3 regions of the Streptomyces sp. NPDC025784 genome follow, and region 2 is predicted to be linked to each of the others. Evidence: riboswitches for the same ligand, from Rfam matches in the RefSeq annotation. Region 2 holds a riboswitch; each other region holds the start of a gene.
The links. A riboswitch is a leader RNA that binds a small molecule or an ion and turns the genes downstream of it on or off. The one in region 2 is predicted to bind cyclic di-AMP.
Positions count from the first base shown of each region.

Region 1: another riboswitch for cyclic di-AMP. It lies ahead of ACZ4IF_RS07320 (peptidoglycan DD-metalloendopeptidase family protein); the one in region 2 lies ahead of ACZ4IF_RS23570 (C40 family peptidase).
Region 3: another riboswitch for cyclic di-AMP. It lies ahead of ACZ4IF_RS09605 (M23 family metallopeptidase); the one in region 2 lies ahead of ACZ4IF_RS23570 (C40 family peptidase).

Region 1 covers NZ_JBVHMN010000002.1:276,724-283,792, reverse strand. Annotated here, with positions in the region: gene ACZ4IF_RS07335 (DUF6126 family protein) at 1-47, shown strand, start outside; gene ACZ4IF_RS07330 (tyrosine-protein phosphatase) at 82-879, opposite strand; gene ACZ4IF_RS07325 (alpha-galactosidase) at 1,069-3,153, shown strand; cyclic di-AMP (ydaO/yuaA leader) riboswitch at 3,439-3,612, shown strand; gene ACZ4IF_RS07320 (peptidoglycan DD-metalloendopeptidase family protein) at 3,617-4,501, shown strand; gene ACZ4IF_RS07315 (SGNH/GDSL hydrolase family protein) at 4,858-5,643, shown strand; gene ACZ4IF_RS07310 (SIMPL domain-containing protein) at 5,817-6,080, shown strand; gene ACZ4IF_RS07305 (TetR/AcrR family transcriptional regulator) at 6,186-6,806, opposite strand.
Region 2 covers NZ_JBVHMN010000010.1:243,223-250,291, forward strand. Annotated here, with positions in the region: gene ACZ4IF_RS23560 (ATP-dependent Clp protease proteolytic subunit) at 1-402, shown strand, start outside; gene ACZ4IF_RS23565 (hypothetical protein) at 410-718, shown strand; cyclic di-AMP (ydaO/yuaA leader) riboswitch at 1,096-1,260, shown strand; gene ACZ4IF_RS23570 (C40 family peptidase) at 1,264-1,737, shown strand; gene ACZ4IF_RS23575 (LysE family translocator) at 1,865-2,482, opposite strand; gene ACZ4IF_RS23580 (LysR family transcriptional regulator) at 2,593-3,519, shown strand; gene ACZ4IF_RS23585 (ATP-binding protein) at 3,528-3,986, opposite strand; gene ACZ4IF_RS23590 (helix-turn-helix domain-containing protein) at 4,199-5,056, shown strand; gene ACZ4IF_RS23595 (DUF397 domain-containing protein) at 5,066-5,290, shown strand; gene ACZ4IF_RS23600 (8-amino-7-oxononanoate synthase) at 5,312-6,436, opposite strand; gene bioB (biotin synthase BioB) at 6,597-7,069, shown strand, end outside.
Region 3 covers NZ_JBVHMN010000003.1:20,410-27,478, forward strand. Annotated here, with positions in the region: gene lhgO (L-2-hydroxyglutarate oxidase) at 1-219, shown strand, start outside; gene trmB (tRNA (guanosine(46)-N7)-methyltransferase TrmB) at 354-1,199, shown strand; gene ACZ4IF_RS09595 (PrsW family intramembrane metalloprotease) at 1,315-2,700, shown strand; gene ACZ4IF_RS09600 (aldo/keto reductase) at 2,747-3,691, opposite strand; gene ACZ4IF_RS09605 (M23 family metallopeptidase) at 4,307-5,344, opposite strand; cyclic di-AMP (ydaO/yuaA leader) riboswitch at 5,356-5,510, opposite strand; gene ACZ4IF_RS09610 (PP2C family protein-serine/threonine phosphatase) at 5,744-6,949, opposite strand.

The DNA.
Region 1 (7,069 bases), on a different contig from region 2:
CGGCCTTCATCTATCTGCTCTTCACGCTGGGCGCGCAGAGCCAGTAGACGTGCCGGGCCGGAGGGCCGGCCCGGGGCCGCGTCAGTCCAGCAGGCGCTCGCGCAGGCGGTCCCGCACCTGCGGGGTGACCCGCAGCGCCTGCTCCAGGTAGGTGTCGACGCCGCCCCAGGTCTCCTCGATCGTCTCGAAGGCCGCCGTGAGGTACTCGGCGCGCGCGTCGAACAGCGGGCTGAGCAGCTCCATGACCTCCGGGGAGTACGCGGAGGGGGAGGAACTGCTGCGGTGCACCTTGTAGCGGCGGTGCTTGGCGTTCGACTCCAGGTAGTCGGCGACGATCGCGTCGCGCTCGACACCGAGGGCGAGGAGCGTCACGGCTATGGACAGGCCCGCGCGGTCCTTGCCCGCCGCGCAGTGCATCAGCGCGGGCACGCTGTCCTCGGCCAGCGCGTGCAGCACCTGGGAGTGCTCTGTCGTGCGCTCCTTGATGATCGTGCGGTAGGAGACGACCATCCGGTTCGCGGCCTTGCCGTCCGAGAGGATCGCGCGCAGCTGGTCGAGGTCGCCGTCACGGACCATCTTCCAGAACTCGGCGCCGTCGGCCGGGTCGGTGAGCGGAAGGTTCACGTTCCGCACGCCCGGGAGGTCGACGTCGGGGCCCTCCAGCTTCTGGTCCGAGGCGTTACGGAAGTCGAAGATCGTGTGCAGGCCCAGTGAGGAGAGGAAGGTGGCGTCCTTCTCGGTCGCGTGCGCGAGGTGGCCGCTGCGGAACAGCCGACCCTGTTTCACCCGCCGGCCGTCGACGGTGGGCAGGCCGCCCACGTCCCGGAAGTTGCGCACTCCGGCCAGCTCGGGCTCGGTCGACGGGACCTGCTGCGTCACGTGAACTCCTCACATTCGGCCGCCGGCGCCGCCAGGTCCTGCCCGGTGGCGTGTGTCGACGGGTTGCGCTCTCGACCATACGACATGGGTTCCTGAGGCAATGAGTTGTCCACAGGCGTTGCCCGCGGGGCACGGCCGCCGGGAACATGTCGGTGTCTGACCGTGGCCGTTCGGATCCGTGGGGGACTGATGATCGAGACCGGCGCGGACGGTCGCACCTGGCTGCTCTCGGGGCCGACGAGCAGCTACGCGGTGCGGCTCACCGACCTCGACGAACTGCTCCACCTGCACTGGGGCCCGCGGATCTCGCTCGCCGACGCCGAGTCGCTGGCCGCGCTGCCCGCACCGCCGTACCGGCCCTTCGAGTCGCTGCTCGACGGCCGTGAGGAGTACCCGGTCGAGGGCGGGCCCCGCTTCGTGCGCCCCGCCCTCTCCGTGCGGACCGAGGAACGCCGGGGGACCGAGTGGCGGTTCGAGGGGGCCGGTGACACAGGTCACGGGCACGGAGACGACGAGCTGGCCCTGTGCTTCGCGGACTCCGGGCTCCGCATCACGCTGCACTACCGCATGCGCGGCGACGTGATCGAGCGCTGGGCCGCCCTGGACAACGACGGACCTCCCGTGGAGCTGCTGCGCGCCGACTCGGCGACCTGGACGCTGCCCGAGCGCGACGGCTGGCGGCTGTCCCAGCTGCACGGCCGGTGGGCGGCCGAGTCCCGGCTGGTGCGCTCCCCCCTCACCTACGGGGAGAAGGTCATCGGCAGTCGGCGCGGCCACACCGGGCACCAGCACCTGCCCTGGGTCGCGCTGGACACCGAGGCCACCGAGGAGAGCGGCGAGGTGTACGGATGCGCTCTCGGCTGGTCGGGGTCCTGGCGGATCGCCGTGGCGCAGCTGCCCGACGCCCGGGTGCAGATCACCGGCGGCGCGGGGTACGACGACTCGGGGCTGCTGCGCCTGGAGGCGGGGGAGTCCTTCACCACCCCGGTCTTCGCCGGACTCTGGAGCGCCGGCGGATTCGGCGGGGCGAGCCGGACCTGGCACGCCTACCAGCGGGAGCACGTCGTCCCGGACGCCGGCCGGGACCGTCCGGTGCTCTTCAATTCCTGGGAGGCCACCACCTTCGACATCGCCGAGGACCAGCAGATGGCGCTGGCGCGGCGGGCCGCGGAGATCGGTGTCGAGCTGTTCGTGGTCGACGACGGCTGGTTCGGCGCGCGCACCGGCGACCGGGCCGGGCTCGGCGACTGGACGCCCAACCCGGACCGTTTCCCCGCGGGGCTCAAGCCGCTCGCCGACCATGTCCACGCGCTCGGCATGGAGTTCGGGATCTGGGTGGAACCGGAGATGGTCAATCCGGACAGCGAGCTGTACCGCGCGCATCCGGACTGGGTCCAGTTCCAATCGGGGCGGACCAGGACGGAGTACCGCCATCAGCTCGTCCTCAACCTGGCCCGCCCGGACGTCCAGGAGTATTTGTGGGAGCAGCTCGACCGGCTGCTCTCCGGCGCGCCGGTCGACTATGTGAAGTGGGATTTCAACCGCTGCTTCACGGACGCGGGCTGGCCCGGCGAGCCCTATCCGCAGAAGCTGTGGGTCGAGCACGTGCGGGCCCTGTACGCCCTCCTCGACCGGCTGCGGGCCGCGCACCCCGGTGTCTCCTTCGAGTCCTGCTCCGGCGGTGGCGGCAGGATCGACCTCGGCATCATGGCCCGTACGGACCAGGTGTGGACGTCGGACAACACCGACCCGCTCGACCGGCTCGCCATCCAGTACGGCATCAGTCAGATCCATCCCGCACGGATCATGGCCGCCTGGGTCACCGACAGCCCGAACACCCAGCTCAACGGCCGGGTGAGCACCCTGCGTCCGCGGTTCGTGAGCGCGATGGCGGGGGTGCTCGGCATCGGCGGGGACCTGTCCGCGTGGAGCGAGGAGGAGCTCGCCGAGGCGCGGGAATGGATCGGCCTCTACAAGGAGATCCGCCCCGTCGTGCAGCGCGGGGACCTCTACCGTCTCCGCCCTCCGGAGGGCGGCCTGAGCGCCGTGCAGTACGTCCACGGCGACGAGACGGTGGTGCTCGCCTGGCTCCAGGCCCAGCGGTACGGCGAGCCGGCCGCTCCGCTCCGACTGCGCGGACTCGACGCGACACAAGGGTACGAATGCCGTGAAACGGGCGAAATCCATCGAGGTGCCGTGCTGCTGCACCACGGACTGCGGACGGGCCTGCGGGGAGACCTCGATGCCGTAGTCATCCGACTGTGTCGCATATGACCGTTCTGTCGAAATCAGGACCTTCGTTCCAACTGGCCCTGGATTGGGGAGCCGTGCGCTGGGTCGCGTGAGCAGCGTCATATTCGTGACGATGCGTCGCAGCCGGCTTTTCGCAACGCGCCCGTGTCCACGGGCTTGTTGGGCCGGGCAAAAGATCATCTCTTCACGGAGTGTGACGGGCATTTCCGACATGGATCAAGAAAGGTGGGCGCGCGAAAAAATCACCTGCTTGTGGCCGCGCTCTCGTCTCGCTTACGTTCGCCCTCACTCCGGACGGACGCCCAATCCTGCCGCCGGCCGGAATCCGCACACAGACCCGCACGCGGCAGGAGCGGGGGACCCAAGGTTCCATGCCTGTTCCGGTCTCCGGAACGGCTAGGGGTACAGCCACGCACACGCGTGGCCGGGCATCTCCAGCCCGCACCCGACAGCTCACCTCGCAGGCGCCGGAGAGGAACTCGTCATGCCCGCGAAGGGTAAGCACCGCCGTCCCAAGTCCCCCCGCTTCGCCCGCTCGATCGCCGTTGCCGGAACCGGTGGCGCCGCACTCGCGCTGCCCCTGCTGGGCGCCACGGGCGCCCATGCCGCGACCCCCGCCGCCGCCGCGCAGAAGGCGGAAAAGGTCGTGACCGCCGCTCCCGTCGCGGCGAAGAAGGTCGCCGGTACCAAGACCTACCGCGTCGAGGCCGGCGACTATCTCGCGAAGATCGCCGCCGAGCAGAGCGTCCGCGGTGGCTGGAAGAAGCTGTACTCCGACAACCGCTCGGCCATCGGCGGCGACCCGGCGCTGATCCACCCGGGTCTGAAGCTGGCGATCGGCGCGAAGGCCGTGTCCGCCGGGGCCACCCAGTCGTCCGCCCCGGCCGCGAAGACCGAGGGCGCCCCGGCCGCGAAGACCGCCGGCGCCCCGGCGCCCCAGGCCGCCGCGAAGAGCTCCTCCGGCTACACGCTGCCGGTCGCGGGCGGCAGAGTCGGCACCTCCTACAAGGTGGCGGGCAGCATGTGGTCCAGCGGCTACCACACCGGCGTCGACTTCGTGGTCCCGACCGGCACCACCATCAAGTCCATCGCCGCCGGAACCGTCGTCTCCGCCGGCTGGGGCGGCGCCTACGGCAATCAGGTCGTCATCCAGCACGCCGACGGCAAGTACTCCCAGTACGCCCACATGTCGGCCCTGTCCGTGTCCGCGGGCCAGGCCGTGACCCCCGGCCAGCAGGTCGGCCTCTCCGGCGCGACGGGCAACGTCACCGGACCGCACCTGCACTTCGAGATCCGCACCACGCCGAACTACGGCTCCGACGTGGACCCGGTCGCCTACCTGCGCTCGCACGGTGTCGCCGTCGGCTGACACCTCCCGCAGTCCCCGGCGCCCGCCGCTTCCTGCCACGGACGCCGGGTCCCGCTCCTGACGGCGGGACCCGACGTCCACGAGGCAGGACCGCCTCCGAAGGCCGGACCCCCGATCCCCGGGGTCCGGCCTTCGGTGCGTCGGCACGTCAATACGGCGCCACCGGTGCCGGATTGCGGTCCTCCACGTGCGGACTCGGTCAACGCTCCTGATCAGGGCCCTATTCCGGATTGACCAATACTTGACGAGTGTCTTATCTCACCATCCGTCAACCCTTCCTTACGGTCGCGTAGCTCACATCGAAAGGTGAATCATGGCCCGACGTGGCAGACGATTCGAAGAGTGACAACAGATCAGTGATCGGGTCGTACGTGGCGGTGGGGGACAGCTTCACCGAGGGCGTCGGCGACCCCGGTCCGGACGGGGCCTTCGTGGGCTGGGCCGACCGTTTCGCGGTGCTCCTCGCGGACCGGCGCGCCGAGGGCGACTTCAACTACACCAATCTCGCCGTGCGCGGGAAACTGCTCGACCAGATCGTCGCGGACCAGCTCGGGCGCGCCAAGGAACTCGCCCCGGACCTGGTCTCCTTCTGTGCGGGCGGCAACGACATCATCCGGCCCGGCACCGACCCCGACGAGGTCGCGGAGCGCTTCGAGCGCGCGATCGCCGACCTCACCTCCGCCGTCGGCACCGTCATGGTGACCACCGGCTTCGACACCCGTGGCGTGCCCGTGCTCAAGCACCTGCGCGGCAAGATCGCCACGTACAACGGACACGTGCGGGCCATCGCGGACCGCTACGGCTGCCCCGTGCTCGACCTCTGGTCCCTGAAGACGGTTCAGGACCGCCGTGCCTGGGACGGCGACCGGCTGCACCTCTCGCCCGAGGGGCACACCCGGGTGGCGCTCCGCGCCGGTCAGGTCCTCGGTCTCGACGTGCCGGCCGACCCGGACCAGCCCTGGCCGCCGCTGCCGCCCCGCGGCACGCTCGAAGTGCGGCGCGACGACATCCACTGGGCGCGCGAGTACCTGGTCCCGTGGATCGGGCGCCGGCTGCGCGGCGAGTCGTCGGGTGACCATGTGGCCGCCAAGGGCTCCCTCTCCCCGGACGACATCAAGATGCGCATAGAGGCGGTCGCCTGAGCCGCACCGACGCCGGCGGAGTCCGCCGACGGTGGCTCGACCAGTGAGGTGACAGCGCGGGAGTGGCGTGGGGCGGAGCGCGGCACGCGGTGCCGGGATGACCGCGAACCGCCCCCGGGTCCCGAGGGGCGGGGCCCGAAGGAGACCTCGATGCCCGCCGGGACGCGGGCCGCATCCAGTCCGTCGTCTTCGAGGTGGCCGACCCCGCCCCGCTGCACACCGCCGCCCGTGAGGCCGCGCACGAGAAGGCACTGCAGTACGCGCGCCTGGGCGGCCACCGGCTCGGCCGACTGGTGTCCCTCACCGAGGACGGCGGCGGCGAGTCCCGTCCGGTACCGATCGCGGCGGCGGCCTTCGACCAGGGCGGGGCGGTGCCGGTCGCGCCCGGAGAGATCCGGGACACGATCACGGTCACGGCGGTGTACGAACTCGGCTGAGCCGACGCCGAGGACGGCTGCGGCTGCGACACCGCCGCCGGCGCGTTCAAGGGGCAGTCGTACGCCGAGGCGGGGCGTGCACCGTCGACCGCTCGCGGGCGGGGCTCAGCGCACCGCCGCCACCAACGCGGCCCGCTCCAGGCCCAGTTCGCGTGCAAGGGCCTCGTCCACCCACTCGTGGGTGCGCGCCCGTGACACCGCGCCCGCGTACGCCGTCATCTGGACGGCAAGACCGTCCAGCAGCGCGGTGAGCCGCAGGGCCGCGCCGGTGGGGTCCGGGCAGTGGAACTCGCCCGCGGCCACGCCTTCCGCGATCACCTCGGTGAGCGCGGCCTTCCACTGCTTGTCGAGATCACGCGTGACCTCCCGCAGCGCGGGCTCGCGCAGCGCGGCGGCCCAGCCCTCGATCCACAGCCGCCAGCCCTTGGCCTGCCCGGTCGGCGCGTACCAGCGCACCGCGGTTCGCAGCCGGCGCAGCGCGGTCGTGCGCCGGCCGAGCAGTTTGCGCAGATGGGCGAGGTCGTCCTCGGCCGCGTAGGTGAACGCGGCGGCGACCAGCTTCTCCTTCGTCGAGAAGTGGTACAGCACCAGCGCGTTGCTCACCCCGAGCACCGAGGCCACATCGGCGATCCGCACCGCCGCCACACCCCGCGCCTCGATCTGCTCGACGGCGGCCCGCAGCAACTCCTCGCGCCGCTCCGCCACGCTCAAACGCACTCTCGCCACGCCGCAACCCTAGTCCCTCGCCCCCGGTGATGCGGGCGCAGGGCGCCATTGCGGGGCCCCTTCGGGAGTGCGAACGCGACATCCTCGGCCGGGCGTCCCCCCGCCCCGGCGCCCGGCCCGCGGCACGTGGCCCGCCCGGCCCGCTGATGTCGGACCCCTTGACACCGTCGCGCGACGGGGACCACAGTACGGCAACTACTGACTGTTCATTCAGTCAGTAGGCGTGTGTCAAGGCGATGTGTGCCCCGTCCGTACGTCCCCGT
Region 2 (7,069 bases):
GCGATGACCGCGATCTACGACACGATGCAGTTCGTCACCTGCGACGTGGAGACGACCTGCCTCGGACAGGCCGCGTCGGCCGCGGCCGTCCTGCTCGCCGGCGGCACACCGGGCAAGCGGTTCGCCCTCCCGGGTGCCCGTGTCCTCATCCACCAGCCGTCGTTGCCCGAACCGGTCCAGGGCCAGGCGAGCGATCTGGCCATCCAGGCAGAGGAGTTGATCCGCACCCGCGGACTGCTGGAGGAGATGCTCGTCCGGCACACGGGCCAGAGCCCGGAGCAGGTCGCCGCCGACATCGAACGCGACAAGATCCTCGACGCACCGGCGGCGGTGGCGTACGGACTGATCGACCGGATCATCCCGAGCCGCAAGAGCTCGCACAGCACGTCCGGCGGGAGGTGACCGGCCGATGCTCCCACCGGAACTGCCCCCGCTGCCCGCGCTCACCCGCGCCGAGGCCGAGTTGATCGACCGCTACCTCGACGTCGTCGACCTGCTCGGCCGCATCAACCCGGCCCGCCCCGGCGACACCTACCGAGGCCTGAGGGCCGCTCAGGCACTGGTGGTCAAGGCGACCGCGCTGCGTGACGCGCTGACCCTGATGCACCAGCGCGGCGAGAGCGAGGTGCATGCCCCGACGCTCGCGCAGGCACTGCGCGTGCTCGACGGCGAGCGGCGCGCGTCCCGGGTCACCGTGCCCCCCTGCTCCGGAAGTTGACACGCGTCCGGTACGCACGCCCGGGCCGCGACGCACGCCGACGGGCGGGACGTCCGGCCCGGGTTTCAAACGGGCCAGAAGGATTACCCCCCGTTGGAGTATCTGCGGGTCCTTTGTACGACGTCCCCGAGTTGCGCAACACGCGTGGTCATGAGCCTGAATTTGACGTTCCGTTGCAGGTACGGGCGTCGTCGCGCACCTCAACACCCGCCCGAACAAAGGAGTGTCCACCCGAACGGGTGAGTGGTGAGTAACGCCACAAATCACCGGTTCCGCTCGGCATTTCCGACTCTCATGCGTGAAGATCCCTTGCGACGACAAGCCCCCGCCACAGCGGCGGGGCGGTCCGGGCGGACGCCGAGTCCTGCCGCCGCCCGGATGTCCGGTCGACAGAAGTGGATCGGCAGGAGTGGAGGACCCAGCACGACGGGCCGCCGGAGAGATCCGGGCGGTCCTTGGGGTGAAGCCGCAGTACGCGGCCGGGCTACTTCGCCAGCCCGAATCCGACAGGTCATCCTTCACAGGCGGCTGACGAAGGGTTGCGCATGACTGCGCTCAATCGTGTCCCGTCGCTGTGGACCCGGGCCGGTACGGCCTCGGCTCTGACGATCGCCGCCGTCGGCGGCAGCCTGGTGGTGCCGGGCGCGGCTCCCGACGCCGAGGCGGCCACCGTGGCGACGAAGGCACTCCAGGTCGCGGCATCCAAGAAGGGCGCCCCCTACAAGTGGGGGGCCGCCGGACCGCGTCGCTTCGACTGCTCCGGGCTGACCCTGTACTCGTTCAAGAAGGCGGGCAAGAGGCTCCCTCGAACGGCCGCGGCGCAGTACAACAAGACCCACCACATCTCGGCCTCGCACCGCAAGGCCGGAGACCTGGTGTTCTTCCACTCGGGCCGGAGCGTGTACCACGTCGGCATCTACGCCGGGAAGGGAAAGATCTGGCACTCCCCGAAGACCGGGGACGTCGTGAAGCTGCAGAAGATCTGGACGAGGAGCGTCTGGTACGGACGGGTGAGCTGATCCACCCTTCGGTGGCGGCGGCGCGAGGCCGCCGCCGCCGAAGGGCGTGCGACTGGAGACCGCGAGGACCCGCTCGGCGTCCCGCCGAGGCGATCGGCGGCGCCGCCCCGGCCGGTGAGGCGGGCGCTCAGCTCCTCAGGGGCTCCAGGACGAGGACCAGACCGAGCACCGTCAGTGCCGTGCCGGTGACCGCCTCCACGGCCCGTGCGGCACGCGGTGCGCGCAGCCACCGCCCGAGCCGGTCCACGAGGAGCGCCACCGCCGGGAACCACACCAGGCCCAGGACCACCACGATCAGTGCCAGCAGCAGGGTCCGCGGCATCGCGGGACTGCCCGCCGGCACGAACTGCGGCAGCAGGCTGAGAAACGTGATCGGGGCCTTCGGGTTGAGCGCGTTGGTGACGAAGCCCTGCCGCAACGGACGCGCGCCGCCCCCGGTCGCCTCCACGACTTCTTCGCGCGACCGCCCCAGCGACCGCAGCGTCCGCGCCCCGAGCCGGAGCACGTAGACACCGCCGAGCAGTTGCAGTGCCCGGAAGAGCGCCGGCACGGCGGTGAGCACCGCGGCGACCCCGGCGACGGCGAGCGCCGTGTGCAGGAGCAGTCCGCCGACGATGCCGAGCGCGCTGGCGAGGCCGGCCCGGCGCGAGACCAGGCCGTTGCGCACCACGACGGTGAAGTCCGCACCCGGCACGGCGACCATGCCCGCGGCGACCGCTGTGAAGGCGATGAGCTGAGCGTCCATGGACCCCAGGTTGCCTGTGCCGGGCCTTCAGCAGGTATGTCGAATATTCTGGGTCGGTCTTAAGCATTCGTTAAGACCGGCGCGGTCGTGGCGAGATCCGGGGTGGTCCGATGTACGACCCGAGGCGGCTCGCGGCGCTGGTCGCGGTCGCCGAGGCGGGGTCGATCACCCGGGCCGCCGAACGGCTCGGCTACACCCCGCCCGCGCTCTCCCAGCAGCTGGCGAAGCTGGAGCGCGAGGCGGGCGCGACGCTCCTCGTCCGGTCCCATCGCGGGACGCGGCTGACGGGCGCCGGCGAGCTGCTGGTGACGCGGGCGCGCCGGGTGCTCGACGAGATGGAGCGGGCCCGGCACGAGCTGGCGCACCTGGCCGGCCTGTCCGGCGGCACACTGCGGCTCGGCACCTTCCAGACGGCGGGCATCCATCTGCTGCCGCCCGTGCTGAGCGCCTTCCGCCGGACCTACCCGGACGTGGAGCTCGCGGTCGCCGACTACGAGCCGCCCGCCGGTGTCGCGGCCGTCGCGGCGGGCGAGGTCGACCTGGCTCTGACACACACCTACGAGCCTGCGGCCCCCGTCGCCGTCCCGTCGTCCGTGAGTCTGGAACCGGTGCTGGTCGAGGAGCTGGTGCTGGTGACCGCCCCCGGGCACATCCTGGCGGGCGGCTCGGCCCGGCTCCCGCTCGCCGAGCTCGCGGGTCAGCCGCTGATCAGCATGGCTCCGAATCATCCGCCCCGGCAGGGCGTGGAGGCGGCACTCGCCCGCGCGGGGGCCACCCCCGCGGTGCTGGTCGAGACTCCGGTCTACGCGCTCGTGTGCGCCCTGGTGAGCGCCGGACTCGGGGTCGCGGTCGTACCGGAGATGGTCGCCAGGACAGCGGCGACTCCGGTGGGGACGCGCCTGCTGGAGCCGGGAGATCTGCGCCGTACGATTTCGGTCGTCCACCGGACCGACGAGACGTCGCCCGCCGCCGACGCGTTCCGTGCGCTGCTGCGCGGCACCTTCGAACGGGCCGGCCGCCACCGCCCGGACAACTGAGCCGTCGCTCAGGGCTCTTGCGGACCCCCGGCCACCACCGGCTGGACCCGTGCCGTCCAGGGCAGTTCGATCGAGATGGTCTTGCCGCCCTCCCGGGTGGGCCGGACGGTGAGTCTGCCGCCGCACTCGGCGGTCAGCCAACGGATGATCACCATGCCGCGTCCGTTGTCCTGTTGGACGGCCGCCGGAAGCCTCTTGGGGAAACGCGGGTGGCTGTCGGTGACTCCGAGACGGAGCTGTTCGTCCCGTTCCAGCCGGACGTCGACGGTGAAGGTGGGCGACTGCCCGAAGGTGTGCTGGACTGCGTTGGTGGCGAGTTCGGAGACGATGAGCCGTACGGTGTCGGCGACTTCGGAGTCGCACGGCAGACCCCATTCGACGAGTACGTCGGCGACGAACCTGCGGGCCGCGGAGACCGAGGCGGGATCGCTCGGCAGGGTGACGGATGCTTCCTGGTGATCTGCCATGGCGACGTCGTCCCTTTCCCACGGGACCGGAGTCCGACACGGAGCGGATGGTTCGAGTACGGTCCCGGACTGGTGCTTCGCGCCAGACTGCCATTACCGGGCCGGTCACGGGTGCGATCCACCAAGTTATGCATATATCTGTCGCTCGAAGCGGTGAACTCTGCGACCGCAGAGCGTATTTGGGCGGCTCGGAAGGAGTAAGGAGTACGGCCATGCAGCACGGTCCCGCGGTACGCCGCCGCAAGCTCGGTGCCGAACTGCGCGCGCTGCGCGCCGGCGCGGGTCTCACGAGCGGTGAGGCCGCTCGGCTCCTGGGCTGGCACCAGTCGAAGGTGAGCCGGATCGAGACCGGGACCAGCGGGGTGAAGCCCACGGACGTGACGCGTCTGCTGGACGTCTACGCGGTCGAGGACCCCGAACTGCGCGACCTGCTCACCGTGTTGGCGGGCTCCGAGGACGACGGCAGACATCACTGGTGGCACGCGTACCGCGGGGTGCTGCCGCCGGCGTACCGGGACTTCATCAGTCTGGAGTCGCAGGCGCGCGGGATGCGGACGCTGGAGACGTCCGTCGTACCCGGGCTCCTCCAGACGCCCGAGTACGCACGCGCCGTGACGCGGGCCGCCGTCGACGGGCTGGAGGACTGCAAGCTCGACGCGCTCGTCGAGGTGCGCCTCGCCCGGCAGGACGTGCTGCGCTCGTGTCCGCCGCTGGAGCTGAACGCCGTCCTGGACGAAGCGGTGTTACGGCGCGAGGTCGGCGGACCCGAGGTGATGGCGCACCAGTTGCGGCGGTTGTGCGACGCCGCGGCACTGCCCCAAGTGCGGCTTCAGGTACTGCCGTTCACCGCCGGAGCGCACATCGGCGTCACCGGGCCTTTCGTTATCTTCTCATTTCCGAACACAACTGATCTGGATGTGGTTGTTCTCGACCACTTGACGAGTAGCCTCTACCTCGAGCGGAAAGAAGACCTTCAGGCCTACAGCGAGGCCTTCGACGCTCTTCAGTTCCACGCCCTTTCGCCCGAGGAATCGTTGGACTACATCGCCGGGATAGCTGACGGCGCGTAAGGAGGCACCATGTCTGCATTGCCTCGGAACGTACCTTCCAGTACCTCACTCCACGACGCACGGTGGCTGCGCAGCAGCCGCAGCACGGGAATGAACAATTGCGTCGAGACGGCACGACCCGGCCCGGGCCCCTGGTCCGGACTGGTGGCCGTGCGCGACTCCAAGAACACGACAGGACCCGCCCTGCTGTTCGCCCCCGCCGCCTGGGAGGGCTTCATCAGCGGACTGGGCTGACCCCGTACCCGCACACCTCGATCACCGCGTCCGGCTGATCACGCTCACGGCGTGCTCGATCTGCTCCTCGGTGAGGTCCGCGCGAGCGGTCAGCCTCAGCCGTGAGATGCCGTCGGGCACGGACGGGGGACGGAAGCACCCGACGGCGAGTCCCGCCTCACGGCAGTCGGCCGCCCAGCGCACCGCTCGTTCGGGGGACGGCGCGCGCACGGAGACGACGGCGGCGTCCGGCCGTACGGCTTCGAGACCCTCGGCCGTCAGCCGGGTGTGCAGCACCGTCGCCACCGCGCGCGCCCGCAGCGCGCGTTCCGGCTCCCGGCGCAGCAGCCGCAGAGCCCCCAGAGCGGCTCCGGCCGCGGCGGGTGCGAGGCCCGTGTCGAAGATGAACGTACGTGCCGCGTTGACCATGTGGTCGATGACGACTGCCGGGCCGAGGACCGCGCCGCCCTGACTCCCGAACGACTTCGAGAGCGTGACCGTCACGACGACGTCCGGCGCTCCCGCGAGCCCCGCCGCGTGCGGCGCACCCCTGCCGCCGTCGCCCAGGACACCGAGTCCGTGCGCGTCGTCGACGACCAGTCCGGCCCCGTACTCCCGGCAGGCGTCCGCGAGTCCGGCCAGCGGAGCGGCGTCCCCGTCGACCGAGAAGACCGTGTCCGAGACGACGACCGCGGGCCCCTGGTGGGCACCGAGCGCCTTGCGCACGGCGTCGGGGTCGGCGTGCCCGACCACCTGTGTGGTGCCCCGGGCGAGCCGGCAGCCGTCGATCAGCGAGGCGTGGTTGCCCGCGTCGGAGACGACGAGTGAGCCGTGCGGTGCGAGGGCGGTGACGGCGGCGAGGTTGGCCGCGTAGCCGGAGGAGAAGACGAGGGCGGACTCGAAGCCGCAGAAGTCGGCCAGTTCGCGTTCCAGCTCGCCGTGCAGTTCGGTCGTGCCCGTCACGAGGCGGGAGCCGGTCGCGCCGCCGCCCCACCGGTGCGCGGCGTCCGCCGCCGCCCCGGTGACCTCCGGGTGCCGGGCCAGTCCGAGGTAGTCGTTGCTCGCGAGGTCGAGGAGCGGCGAGTCGGCGGGGCGCGGACGCAGCGTGCGGACAAGTCCGGCGGCGCGACGCGCCCGGGCCTGCTCGTCGATCCAGCCGAACGCCATGTGTCCTCCGGACCGTAGGGGCGGGTGTTTTGTAGGCAGTGCACAGACCCTAGCGGCCGGGCCAGCGGGCCAGGGTGTGGCAATACCCACACGTCGAACCGTCTCTCTTGTGCAAACTCTCCTTGGCCGGGAGTGGTCGCATAAGCAAGGATCGGGCCTCATGGACCTGCTGAACACGCTGGTGGACAAGGGGCTTCGGCGCGAGCTGCCGACCCGCGACGAGGCGCTGGCCGTACTGGCCACCTCCGACGACGACGTGCTGGACGTGGTGGCCGCGGCCGGCAAGGTGCGCCGGCAGTGGTTCGGCCGACGGGTGAAACTCAACTACCTCGTCAACCTCAAATCCGGCCTGTGTCCTGAGGACTGCTCCTACTGCTCGCAGCGGCTCGGCTCCAAGGCCGACATCCTCAAGTACACCTGGCTCAAGCCCGACGAGGCCTCTCAGGCCGCGGCCGCCGGTCTGGCCGGCGGCGCCAAGCGGGTCTGCCTGGTGGCCAGTGGGCGCGGTCCGACGGACCGTGACGTGGACCGGGTCTCCGACACCATCAAGGCGATCAAGGACCAGAACGAGGACGTCGAGGTGTGCGCCTGCCTCGGCCTGCTCTCCGACGGCCAGGCCGAGCGGCTGCGCGA
Region 3 (7,069 bases), on a different contig from region 2:
CTGCTGCCCGCGGTGACCCCGGAGGACCTGGTCCCCGCTGCGGCCGGCGTGCGGGCCCAGGCGGTCCTGCGCGACGGCACCCTGGTGGACGACTTCCTGATCAAGGAGGGCCCCCGGACGGTCCACGTGCTGAACGCGCCGTCACCCGCGGCCACGGCCTCGCTGCCCATCGGAAGGGAGGTCGCCCGGAGGGCACTGGCCGCACTGGCCGGCACATGACACCCCGGTGCCCGGCCGGACCCGCCGCCTGCCCCAGCCCCAGCCCCAGCCCCAGCCCCAGCCCCAGCCCCAGGGGGACCTCGTCCCGGACCCGGATCCCCCACCCCGCACACCCCCGTAAAATCGACACCACTGTGTCTGACTTCCTTGACTCCCCCGAAGAGGCCGGGCCGGCCACCGACGCCGGCTCGCTGCGGCATACCCGTGCGAAGGGCGAGCCCCGGTTCCCCGACGGCCCGAAGGCCGACCCCGCCGGGTCGCACTTCGAGCGGCGCATCCGGAGCTTCCAGCCGCGTCGCAGCCGGGTGACGGCCGGGCAGGCGGACGCGCTCCAGCGGCTGTGGCCCAAGTGGGGTCTGGACATCGACGGGCAGCGGACGATCGATCTGGCCGAGCTGTTCGGGAGCGACTGTCCCGTCGTGCTGGAGATCGGCTTCGGGATGGGCGAGGCCACCGCGCAGATGGCGGCCGAGGACCCGAAGACCGGGATCCTCGCGGTCGACGTGCACACGCCGGGCCAGGGCAACCTGCTCAATCTCGCCGACCGCAACGGCCTGTCCAATGTGCGCGTGGCCAACGGCGACGCGATCATCCTGCTCAGGGAGATGCTCCGGCCGGAGTCCCTGAGCGGTCTGCGGGTGTACTTCCCCGACCCCTGGCCCAAGAAGCGGCACCACAAGCGGCGGCTGATCCAGCCCGAGTTCCTCAGCCTGGTGGCGACCCGCCTCAAGCCGGGCGCCCTCGTGCACTGCGCCACCGACTGGGAGCCCTACGCCGAGCAGATGCTCGAAGTGCTGAGCGCGCACCCCGACTTCGAGAACACCCGGCCCGACGGCGGTTACGCGCCACGTCCCGCCTTCCGGCCGCTGACCCGTTTCGAGGGCCAGGGACTGGACAAGGGTCATGTGGTGAACGACCTTCTCTTCCGGCGCGTACAGCACCTCGAAGAACACCCGGACCAGCAGTCCGCCGACGGCTGAAGGGCCGCTGAGGCCCCGGGAGCCACCCGGGCGTCCCTTCGGTGTCCGCGCGGGTGCCCCGGGCAGCACGAGGCACCGTCGCGGGCTGCGCCCCTCCCTCGTTAGGGTCGATGCCGTGGCCACCTGCCCTCCGTACCCGACGTACCCGACGCACCCCGGCGGTCCCGCCGGCGGTGGGCTGCGGCACGCGCACTGGTGGCAGCGCCGATGGGTCCGGTACGGCGCGCTGATCACCCTGCTCGCGATGTCGGGGCTCGTGATCCTGGCGCTCGTCCGTGAGCAGACCGGCACCGAGGGCTTTCTGGTCGGTCTCGGTCTCGCCGTGTTCCCCGTACCGCTCCTCGTCGCCGCGTTCCGCTGGCTGGACCGTGTCGAACCGGGCCCCTGGCGGAATCTGATCTTCTCGTTCGCCTGGGGCGCCTGCGCCGCCGCGCTCATAGCGATCGTCGCCAACAGTTTCGCGACCAGATGGATAGCGACGTCGACCGCGGACCCGTCGAGCGCCGACACGCTCGGCGCGACCGTCATAGCGCCGATCGTCGAGGAATCCGCGAAGGCGGCGGCCGTGCTGCTGGTCTTCCTCTTCCGCAGACGGGACTTCACCGGGATCGTCGACGGGGTCGTCATAGCCGGGATCACGGCCACCGGCTTCGCGTTCACCGAGAACATCCTCTACCTCGGCACCGCGTTCGGAACCGACCAGCTCAGCGGGGAGCGGGGGCTCGCCTCCCTCACCGCCGCGACCTTCTTCGTCCGCGTGGTCATGTCACCGTTCGCGCATCCGCTGTTCACCGTGCTGACCGGCATCGGTTTCGGCGTCGCGGCGCTGTCCGCGGAACGCCAGCATCTGCGCCGCGTGCTGCTGCCCTTCGGCGGACTGCTGCTCGCCATGGGCATGCACTCCGTCTGGAACGGCTCCTCGACGTTCGGGGAGTACGGGTTCTTCGCGGTGTACGCCGCGTTCATGGTGCCCGCGTTCGGCCTGCTGACCTGGCTGGTCGTCTGGACACGGCAGCGTGAACTGCGCACCGTGCGCACGGAGCTTCCGGCGTACGCCGTGGCCGGCTGGCTGACCCCGGTCGAGCCCCATGTGCTCGGCTCCATGCGGGCGCGGCGGCTCGCCCGCGAGTACGCGGGGCATCACGGCGGGAAGGCCGCGGCGCGCTCGGTCGCGGAGTACGAGGCGTACGCGACGTCGCTCGCGTTCCTGCGTCACCGGGGCCGCCGCGGCCGTGCCGGCGCCGACTTCGTCGTGCGGGAGCGGGAGTTGCTCGACGAGCTGTGGCGGCGCAGGGAGATCGCCCGACCCGCCCTGGCGTACGCGGCGCGGGCGGTCGCGCCGCGCATTCCGGCACCGCCGTGGCCCGCCCACGCAAGCGGGTACGGCTACGGGTACGCCTGGGCGTACCCACAGCCCGCGGAGCAACCGCAGGGACCGCCGCACGGGAACCCGTACGGCCCGGTGGCCCCGTACCCCGCCCACAACCCCTACCGCACCTGACGGCTGCTCCCGTCAGGCGGACGCCTTCGTCGGGCCGCCGTCGGCGTCAGGCGGACGCCTTCGTCAGCTTCGCCAGCTCCTCTTCCGTGAGGACCAGGTCCGCCACGCCCAGCAGCGCCGGGAGCTGTTCGGCCGTGCGGGCGGAGGCGATGGGGGCCGCGACCGTCGGCTGGGCGGCCAGCCAGGCCAGGGCGACCGTGGCGACCGGTGCGCCGTGCGCCTCGGCGACCTCGTCGAGGGCGGCCAGGACGCGGATGCCGCGTTCGGTGCCGAGGTGCTTGCCCGCCCCTGCGGCGCGGGCCGAGTCGACGCTCGCGCCCGGGCGGTACTTGCCCGTGAGGAAGCCGGACGCGAGGGCGAAGTACGGGACGGCGGCGAGGCCGGCGTGGGAGGCGACGTCGTGCAGGGGCCCTTCGTACGTGTCGCGTGAGACGAGGTTGTAGTGGGGCTGCAGGGCGACATAGCGCGCGAGGCCCTCGCGGTCGGAGAACTCCAGGGACTCGCGGAGCCGCTCGGGGGAGATGTTGGACGCGGCGATGTGCCGCACCTTGCCCGCCCGCACCAGTTCGTCGAGCGCGCCGATGATCTCCTCGACCGGCACCTCCGGCTTGTCGAAGTGCGTGTAGTAGAGGTCGATGCAGTCGGTGCCGAGGCGGCGCAGGGACGCGTCGGCCGCCGCCTTGATGTTGGCGCCGGACAGGCCCGGGTACCGGGGGTGCTGGCTGACCTTGGTGGCGAGGACGACGTCGGCGCGGTTGCCGCGCTTCCTCAGCCACTTGCCGATGAGGGTCTCTGACTCGCCGCCCTCGTTGCCGTCGGCCCACGCCGAGTAGGAGTCGGCGGTGTCGATGAAGTTGCCGCCGGCGGCGGTGTACGCGTCGAGGACGGCGAAGGAGTGTGCTTCGTCGGCGGTCCAGCCGAAGACGTTGCCCCCGAGGGCGAGCGGGAAGACCTCGAGGTCGGACGGACCGAGCTTGCGGAGAGGTGTCATACCTCGCCCCAACACCCGTACCGGATGGGTGTATTCCGCATGCATCCGAGGACACCCGAACGCACCCGACCGGCAGCCCTGACGTCGGGGGGTTGTCGTCAGGACCGCCGGAGACCGATGCCGCGGAGGAGGTGGCGCCGCCTCGGCGGAGGAAGTGCGGTCGTGCCTCAGGAGCGGAGTCCCTCGCAGCGGGGCCGGCCCCCCGGCTCGGGATGAAACCCGTGGACCCGGGGCGCGCGGCCCTGGGTCGGGTGGAGACCCTCGGCCAGGGGAGATCCCCGGCGCAAGGGCGGAGACCCTCGGCCAGGGGAGATCCCCGGCGCAAGGGCGGAGACCCTCGGCCAGGGGAGGTCCCCGGCGCAAGGGTGGAGCACCTCAGCCAAGGGAGGTCCCCGGCGCAAGGGCGGAGCACCTCAGCCAAGGGAGATCCCCGGCGCAAGGGTGGAGCACCTCAGCCAAGGGAGATCCCCGGCGCAAGGGTGGAGCACCTCAGCCAAGGGAGGTCCCCGGCGCAAGGGTGGAGCACCTCAGCCGGGGATCGGATCCCTCGGCACGGGTGGGGAAACCCTCAGCCCGGGGCCGGAGCGCCTCGGCGCAAGGGTGGAGACGGTCGGCTCAGGGGTTGAGGCCCTTGCCCCGCAGCCACGCCATCGGGTCGATGGAGTCGCCCCCGCCGGGGTGCACTTCCAGGTGCAGGTGCGGTCCGGTGACATTGCCCGTCGCACCCACGCGCCCGATCACTTCGCCCGTGGTGACCTTCTGCCCGGCGGTGACACTGATCGACGACTGGTGGCAGAACCACAGCTCCGTGCCGTCGTCGAGGGTGAGGACCGTGCGGTAGCCGTACGCGCCGGCCCAGCCGGCCTCCGTGATGGTGCCGCCGTGGATCGCCTTGATGAGCGTCCCGGTGGGCGCCGCGAAGTCGAGGCCGGTGTGGTAGCCGGAGGACCACATGGAGCCGGCCTCACCGAAGGTGGAGGTCAGCGTGTACGAGGAGGTGGGCAGCGAGTAGCTCTTGGCGAGCTCGGCGAGGCGCTCCGCCTCGGCCTTGGCCTTGGCTTCCTCCTCCGCCTTCTTCTTGGCGGCGGCGGCCTTGGCCTCGGCGGCGTCCTGCTGCTTGGCGGCGGTCTCGGCGGCCTGCTTCGCGGCGGCGGTCTCGGCGGCCTTCTGGGCCGCGCTGTCGACCTGGTCCTGCTGCGACTCGGCCTGCTGCATGATGCGGGCACGCAGCGCCTCACCGGCGTCGGCGCTGCCCTGCGCGGCGTCCGCGCTGGTCAGTCCGGCGGTGGTGAGCGGGGTGCTGGAGCCCTTGGGCGCGCTGGATTCGCCGTCGGAGATCAGGGCCTTGGCGGACTGGGTGACCGAGGAGAGGTCGGGCAGCGAGATCGAGACCGGCGGCTTGCCGGGCGCCGCGGTGGCCATGCCACCCGCGCCGACGGCGGCTATGACACCGACACCGAGGACGGTGGAGCTGCGGGCGAGTCCTCCACCGCGCTGCTTGCTGACGCGGTGCCGGCCGCGGACGGGTCGGACGGAATCCGCGGTGGGATTCCACTCCTCCCAGGGGCCCTCGTCGTTGCCGTACGCGTAGCCGATGGACTGGGTTTCGTCCGGCGCGAACGAGGTTGGCTGGGCAGGCCGGTTGGACGCCACGTGGGCGCGCTCCTTTCCTTCCTTCTCGCCTACCGGGTTAGCTGACGGGTTCGGAGCAGGAAGGTCTCCTACGCGCGTCCCTCACGGATATGACCGCGAAGAACGCCCGATTCACCCCAAGTTGGTGGTTCCCCGGCTCCCTTGCGGGATTCGGCGCGTGCGCACGGAGCCGCCTCTTGTGACGGCTGGGACGACCGCGCTGCGTTATCGAACGTTAATAGACGCGGACCCCGGATTCCAAGCCGTTCGGATTGATCGTTAACGCTTTTGGCCTGGACTTTGGGGGCACCACCGCCGGAAACCGGGCGAGTTGACCGCACCTCGTAAACACACCTTCTCCTGATGGTGTGTCAGTCGTTATGCGGAGGGGTACGGTCCGGTCACCCCCGGTGACAACGATCAAGGACGCCGTACGGCGAGCAGCGCCATGTCGTCCGTCGTGCCGCCTCCCGCGTGCCGCCGGACCTCCTCGGCCAGGACGGTCAACAGGGCGTCGGGACCGGGGAATACGCGTCCGGCGAGACGCGCCGCCGGGTCGTAGAACTCCCCACGCCCGTCGCGCGCCTCGGACAGACCGTCGGTGTAGAGGAGCAGCGTCGCCCCGTGCGGGAACTTCTCGCACACCGCGCGATCGGGCCAGCTGCCCAGCTCGCCCATCCCGAGCGGCAGTGCCGGCGGCCCGCCGTCGAGCGTGACGAGCGTGCCGTCGGCGTGCAGCAGCAGGGGCGGCGGATGGCCGCGGTTGAGGATCCGCACGGCACATTCGCCGTGCGGGACCTCCGCGAGCACGGCCGTGGTGAAGCCCTCGAAGGCGTCGAGGCCCTCCCGTCGGGTGCCCTCGCGCGCCAGCGCCCGTTCGAGACGGCCGGCGACCGCCTCCAGGGTCGCCTCCTGCTCGGCCGCCTCCCGGAAGGCGCCGATCACGACGGCGACGGCGGCCACGGCGCCCATGCCCTTGCCGCGTACGTCGCCCACGACCAGACGTACGCCGTGCGACGAGTCCTGCACCGCGTAAAGGTCGCCGCCGATGAACGCGTCGGCCTGCGCCGCCTCGTAGCGTGCGGCGACCTCCAGGCCGCCGATCCGCTCGGCCGGTTCCGGCAGCACCGCGCGCTGCGCGGACTCGGAGACCTCCCGGACCGAGGCGAGCCGTTCGTCGCTGCGGCGCACGAGGACGTTGATGAGCGCGGCCAGGCCGGCGGCGGTCGCCACGGTGACGACTTCCGTGACCGCGTCGACGTGTATGACGATCCCGAGCCTGAGGTGGACCGCGAGGACGGCGACGACGGCCAGCAGGCCGGTGAGCGCCGTGCTCAGCAGCGTGTAGAGCGGCGCGGCCACCAGCGGGGCGGCGGTGAAGAACGGGGCGGCGGTGAACTCCCTCGGGGTCAGGTAGTCGTAGAGGACCCCGGCGACGACGAGCAGCGCGGGCAGCACCCGGACGAAGGTCCGCACGGAGGAGACCCCACGCTCCCCGGCGCCCGCCGGGCGGGACCGCCGGGTGTCCCCGAGGCCGGGGTCGGGCACGGCGTCGCCCGGCAGCCGTCCACCGGACCGGTCGTACGGGCCCGTGGCCGCCGGCCGCTCGCTTCCTGGTCGCCCCACCCGTCCAGATTTCCCGGCACGGGGGCGGGCAGCGACCGGTGTGGACCGACCGGGGGAATGCGCGAGGTCGTGCCCGGCCGCCGCCCGGGGCGCGGGACAAGGACGCGGGCCGACGAGCGG